2 regions of the Xanthomonas campestris pv. campestris str. ATCC 33913 genome follow, and region 2 is predicted to be linked to the other one. Evidence: predicted binding sites of a transcription regulator. Region 2 holds the regulator's gene; the other holds the start of a gene.

Region 1 (3,207 bases), 1.8 Mb from region 2:
TGCATCCGATAAGCGCACACCACTGCGGGGATCAGCCTTGAACGGCACCCGCAATCGGCCTAGCGTGCAGGCCATTGCGACGTATCCGTTGCGTCTGTCGCAACACACACGGTTTTCGAGGGTGCGTCCGCGCGTTTTCCCATCGCGCAGCGTGGATGCACCTGTGCCACCGCTGCGCCACATCAGCCCCCCTCACAGGACACGCCAATGCTTCAAGGCACGCCAACTTCCGCGCACTTTGTTTTGGAGCGCATGACGCCGTTCCAGTGGAGGGCCGTGGCGGTGTGCGTGCTGCTGACGATGCTCGACGGCTTCGACGTGATGGCGATGGCGTTCACCGCCCCGCACGTGTCGGCCGACTGGCAGCTGTCGGGCAAGCTGCTGGGAGCGCTGTTCAGTGCCGGGCTGGTCGGCATGGCGGTCGGCTCGCTGGTGCTGGCGCCGTGGGCAGACCGCATTGGCCGCCGTGCGCTGATCCTGGTGTGTCTGGCCATCCTGACTGTCGGCATGGGCGCCTCCGCACTGGCAGGCACTGCCTGGCAGCTGGGCGCGCTGCGGGCGTTCACCGGTGTCGGCATCGGCGGCATGCTGGCCTGCGTGGCGGTGACTGCCGCCGAATATTCCACTGCACGCTGGCGCAGCACGGCGACGGTGCTGCAGGCCACCGGTTATCCGGTCGGGGCGACGATTGGGGGCGCGATTGCCGCGCTGCTGTTGCAACATTGGTCCTGGCCATCGGTGTTCTGGCTTGGCGCGTTCGGCGCGTTGCTCTGCGTCCCGCTGGTGCTGGCCTGTTTGCCCGAATCGCTGGAGTTCCTGATCGCCCGCCGGCCGCCCAATGCGCAGGCGCGCTTCAACGCGGTGCTGGCACGCATGGGGATGCCGCCGCATTCGCAGTTGCCGCTGCCGCCTGCGCAGGCGGCCGGGCAGGTGCAGGGGTATGCGGCCCTGTTCGTAGGTGCGCTGCGGCGGCAATCGCTGTTGATCGCGCTGGCATTTTTCTTGTTGATGTTCGCGTTCTACTTCGTGCTCAGCTGGACTCCCAAGCTGCTGGTGACCGCGGGCCTGTCGGCTGGCCAAGGTGTCACCGGTGGGGTGCTGTTGAATCTGGGCGGCATTGTGGGCGGCACGCTGTTCAGTTGGTTGGCCCTGCGTGGTCGCTTGTCGTGGCTCACTGCCGGCGCACTGGTGCTGGTGGCGGTGGGGATGGTCGCATTCGGGTTGAGCAGCACGGTGCTGAGTTGGGCATTTGCCACCGCGTTGCTGACCGGTGCCGCGCTGACGGCAGCGATGGGTGGGCTGTATGCGGTGGCACCGGTGGTGTTCACCGCGGCGGTGCGCTCCACCGGCATGGGCTGGTCGATCGGGATCGGGCGGCTGGGCGCGATTGCCTCGCCGCTGTGCGCCGGGGTGCTGCTGGATGCCGGGTGGTCGCCGGCCATGTTGTATCTGGCATGCGGCGTGCCGTTGTTGTTCGCTGCTGCCGCGGTGGTGGCGATGCGCCTGCCGGAGCGCTGAACCGCTCAGCGGGCATTGCCTATTGCCGGTTGGGGAGGCGGCTGCGGTTGCGCCCGGCCCAAAGAATCCTGCGCGGCTGCCGATAACTCCGCAGACCCGCCACGCCTGTGGTGGGCGCTATGCGGACCACTTGCAGACCAGCGCCGGCATGCTCAGAACCATCGACTCCGACCAACTCCGCCCCGGCATGTATGTCTACAAGCTGCTGGGCGCGTGGGTGCACCATCCGTTCTGGAAGACCTCCTTCCTGGTCGATGCCGACGATGTGGGCAAGATCCACGACAGCCGCATCGAGCAGCTGGTGATCGACACCGCACGTGGGCTGGACGTGGAAGCGGCTGCGCCCGCCGCAGTGGAAGAGCCCGCTCCGCCGGCGCCCACGCCTGCAGCCTCCGAACCACCAGTGGCTGCGCCTGTCGAACGCGCCGCACGCGCCGCTAACGTTGCGCCCAAGGTGGGCATCGAGGCCGAAGTGGTGCGCGCGCGCCGCATCTTCGAAGACGGCCGTAGCGTGGTGGAAGAAATGTTTCGCGACGTGCGGCTGGGCCGCACTGTCGACACCGAGGCGGCGATGCCGCTGGTGGAGGCCATCAACGATTCAGTGCTGCGCCATCCGCAGGCCTTGATCAGCGTGGCGCGGCTCAAGACCGCCGACGACTACACCTACCTGCATTCGATGGCGGTAGCCGGCCTGATGAGCGGGCTGGCGCGCCAGCTCGGCCTGCCCGATGCGCAGGTGGTGGAGGCGGCGATGGGCGGCCTGCTGCACGACATGGGCAAGGCGGTGACGCCGCTGGATATCCTCAACAAGCCCGGCAAGCTCACCGACGAAGAAATGGACGTCATCCGCCGGCATCCGCTGGATGGCCATCGCCTGTTGTTGGCCGGCGGCGTGCAGAACGCGGTGGTGCTGGAAATCGCCATGCATCACCACGAAAAGATGGATGGCAGTGGCTACCCGAAGGGCCAGGTAGGCGAAGAGATCTCGCTGATGTCGCGCATGGGCGCGGTGTGCGATGTCTACGATGCGATCAGCTCTGACCGGCCCTACAAGCGCGGCTGGGACCCGGCCGAATCGCTCAAGCGGATGGCCTCGTGGACCGGTCACTTCGACCCGGTGGTGTTCCAGGCCTTCGTACGGCGGCTGGGCATCTACCCGGTGGGCTCGCTGGTGCGGCTGGAGTCGCAGAAATTGGCGGTGGTGATCGAACAGGCCGCCGAGTCCTTGCTCAAGCCGAAGGTACGGGTGTTCTATTCGGCCAAGCTGCGCAGCCACGTGCTGGTGCAGGACATCGATCTGTCGCGTGCGGAGTGCCAGGACCGCATCGTGCAGATGGAAAGCCCCACTGATTGGGGCTTCCGCGATCTTGAGAAACTCTGGCTGCCGTAAGGCCTCTCGCACGTTTGACGCTGTGCAGGGTGCTGCTAGCGTTCGCGCGGTAATGATCGCCGGACCTTGTGCCGGATCAGCGCTCCGCGCAGCCAGTAGCCGCGTGGCGCTTCATCGCGCCTAGGCGCGCTCCTCCTCCAGGGCTTAATGCGTCACGTGCCCTGTAGCGCGCTCTGCGGCCGTCGCCGGCCGGATGCTGCAGCGGCGCGACGCTGCTGCTGCGCGTCCCAAGAGTCCACCTTGCGCCACCAGCCCGGCACTGCCGGCGGCCCGGCCGCGCTAGCGTCGCAGACCACGAT
Region 2 (3,207 bases):
CCTTGGCACCGGCGGCGGCCGGTGCCTGGCCGGCGGGCACCGCGGCGAGCGCAGCAGCCTTGGGCGCGGATTTCACCGCCGGCGGGCCGCTCTTGGCATCGAACTGCGCGATCAGCGACGCCGGTGCATGCGGCACCGGGTCACCCGAGCCCATCGCATCGAGCATGGCCTGCAGATAATCCAGCGACTGCTGCGCGGCATCGAAGTGATGCGCCTGCAGCACCGCCTGGCCGGAGCGCGCCATGCCGAGGGTTTCTTCGGCGGCGTGGCACAGCTCCACCATGGGCTTGATCGCCAGAAAGCCGGCGCCGCCCTTGAGCGTGTGGAAGCCGCGGAACACCGCGTTGAGCTGGTCGGCTTCGTCTGGCGCCTGTTCCAGCGACACCAGCTGTTCGCCGAGGCGATCCAGGATTTCCTGGGCCTCGACGATGAAATCGGCAGCAATATCGTCTGGAACAGCACTCATGGTTACAACCCCAATCCGGACAGCAGGTCGTCGGCGTCGTCTTGCGACACCGCGTGACGGTCCAGGCCCTTGACTGCAGGACCGGCAAGACCGCCGTCGTCTTTCTTCGGCTCGGTGCTTTTCGGCGGCAGGCCGAGGGCACCAAAGCCTTCATGCACGCGCCGCACGATGCCGGCCACGCGCCGAATGATCTGGCCGCTCAGGTCCTGGTAGCTCTGCGCCAGCGACAGCTCGGTCAGGTTGTGGCGCATCTTGTCCATCAGCGCGCCCTGGTCCTGGTTGAGACCACCATCGCGCAGCTGGTTCGCCAGCAAACGGCATTCTTCGACCAGATCCAGCGTGCGATGGCTGGCCTTTTCGGTCATTTCCACCACGTGGTCCAACCGCGAGCAGGCGTCGTCCAGCTCGCCGGCTTCTTCGGGCACGGTGGGCAGTTCGCCCAGGGCCTGGCCCAGTTCGCGTGCAAGCCGGCTCAGGCCCTGCATCATCGGACGGGTGCGCAAGGCGGCGAGGTGGTCGACCTCGCGCTTCCAGGCGGCTTCGTCACCGCTTTCCAACGCATCGAGCGCGCCCTGCAGGCGGTCGATCAGCGCGGCGCGTTCGGCATTGGTGTCCACGGTGGCGTTCATCAGGCGGTCGCCGCCAGACGTTCGAACACCTTGCCCAGCTTTTCTTCCAGGGTCTGGGCGGTAAACGGCTTGATGATGTAGCCGTTCACGCCGCACTGGGCGGCTTCGATGATCTGTTCGCGTTTGGCCTCGGCGGTCACCATCATCACCGGCAGGTGCTTGAGCTTGGCGTCGGCGCGGATGTTGCGCAGCAGGTCGATGCCGGTCATGCCGGGCATGTTCCAGTCGGTGACCACGAAATCGAACGGGCCCGCGCGCAACGCAGCCAGTGCGCTGTTGCCGTCTTCGGCCTCTGCGGTATTGGTGAAGCCGAGATCCGCCAACAGATTCTTGACGATACGGCGCATCGTCGAGAAGTCGTCCACGATCAGGATCCGCATGTTCTTATTCACATCAAGCTCCTAACACGAAAAAATTAATCGTCAATTTCGACACCGGCATCTGCCAGCTCGAAGACTTTGAGGCGGCCGCGCAAACGCACCACGGCCTGGCCATGGATCTGGCAGACGCGCGACTCGCTGACACCGAGCACGGCGCCGATTTCCTTCAGGTTCAATTCCTGTTCGTAGTACAGCGACAGCACCAGCTGCTCGCGCTCGGGCAACTGGCCAATGGCCTTGCCCAGCTCGCGACCAAACTCGCCGCGCTCCATCATCTGCTGCGGATTGGGGCCACCCTTGGCGGTGGTGTCCAGTTCGCCGTGGTCTTCGATGCGCGATTCCAGGCTCAGCACCTGGCCGCGTGCGGCGTCTTCCATCAGGCGCAGGTAGTCGGGCAGCGGCATCTCCATCGCGGCGGCCACTTCGGTGGCGGCGGCGGCGCGGCCGGTGTTCTGTTCGATCTTGCGCACGGCGGCGGCGGCGTCGCGGGCCCGGCGGTGCACCGAGCGCGGCACCCAGTCGCCCCGACGGATCTCGTCGATCATCGAGCCGCGGATACGGATCGAGGCATAGGTTTCGAACGAGGCGCCCTGGTCGGAGTCGTAGCTGCGCGAGGCTTCGATCAGGCCGATCATGCCGGCCTGGATCAAATCGTCCACTTCCACGCTCGCCGGCAGGCGCGCGGCCAGATGGTGGGCGATCCGGCGCACCAGGTCGGCGTGCTGGGTGACCACATCGTTGGCGTTATTGCGTTGCACGGCACGGTACTGGGCCGTGGCGGTCGTTGCGGTGGCGGTACTCATGCGGCCACTCCCCGTTGGATGATGCGTTCGACGAAGAACTCGACGTTGCCGCGCGGCACGGTGGGGGCCTGCCAGCGCGAGGTACGGCGTGCGATTTCGGCAATGGCCTGTGCCGAGGGACTGGCCGGGTAGGCCTTGATGACCGGTTGCTGGCGCTGCACCGACAGGCGCAGCCAATCGTCCTGCGGCACGTGGCCGAGGTAGTTCAGCGAGACATCGCCGAGGAACTTTTCGCACACCCGCGAGAGCTTGTCGTACAGCAGGCGGCCTTCGTTGGGGTCGCGCACCATGTTGGCGATGATCTGCAGGCGGTCCACGCCGCGTTCGCGCGAGAGCACCTTGATCAGCGCGTAGGCGTCGGTGATCGAGGCCGGCTCGTCGCAGACCACCACCACGGTGTCCTGGGCGGCCTGGCAGAAGGTCAGCACGCTGTCGGTGATGCCGGCGGCGGTGTCGATGACCATCACGTCCAGGTCGCGCTCCAGTTCGGAGAACACGTTGACCAGGCCGATGTGCTGGGCCGGGGCCAGTTCGGCCATGTGGCGGCGACCGGAGGCGGCCGGCACCACGAGCACGCCGCCGGGGCCTTCGATGATCACTTCGTCCAGCGTGCAGCGGCCGGCGATCAGGTCGGCCAGGGTGTACTTGGGCGACAGGCCCAGCACCACGTCCAGATTGGCCAGGCCCAGGTCGGCGTCGAGCAGCAGGGTGCGCTTGCCCATGTCGGCCAGGGCCACCGCCAGGTTGGCGGAGATGTTGGTTTTACCCACGCCACCCTTGCCACCGGTCACGGCAATGGTGCGCACCGGGCCCAAAGGCTCGGGACGGGTCGCCGACAGGGGGAAGGCGTTGGTCAGCTTTGCGTATTCACGCGACTGCATGGTTGTGCTCCGGAGTACAGGGCTTATCGGCAGCGCGCCGCAAATCTT

What was found. The regulator FliA, encoded in region 2, starts transcription of late flagellar genes. The targets are predictions, from matches to a motif close to TAAAGTTTNNCNNNCNNNGGCCGATAA.
Region 1: the regulator FliA is predicted to act here: its motif matches at 1,578-1,604, upstream of XCC_RS01830 (HD-GYP domain-containing protein).

Annotation. Positions count from the first base shown of each region.
Region 1 covers NC_003902.1:419,612-422,818, forward strand. Annotated here, with positions in the region: gene XCC_RS01825 (MFS transporter) at 208-1,518, shown strand; gene XCC_RS01830 (HD-GYP domain-containing protein) at 1,667-2,908, shown strand.
Region 2 covers NC_003902.1:2,228,467-2,231,673, forward strand. Annotated here, with positions in the region: gene XCC_RS09895 (chemotaxis protein CheA) at 1-466, opposite strand, end outside; gene XCC_RS09900 (protein phosphatase CheZ) at 469-1,095, opposite strand; gene cheY (chemotaxis response regulator CheY) at 1,095-1,487, opposite strand; gene XCC_RS09910 (RNA polymerase sigma factor FliA) at 1,511-2,278, opposite strand; gene XCC_RS09915 (MinD/ParA family protein) at 2,275-3,159, opposite strand; gene flhF (flagellar biosynthesis protein FlhF) at 3,146-3,207, opposite strand, start outside.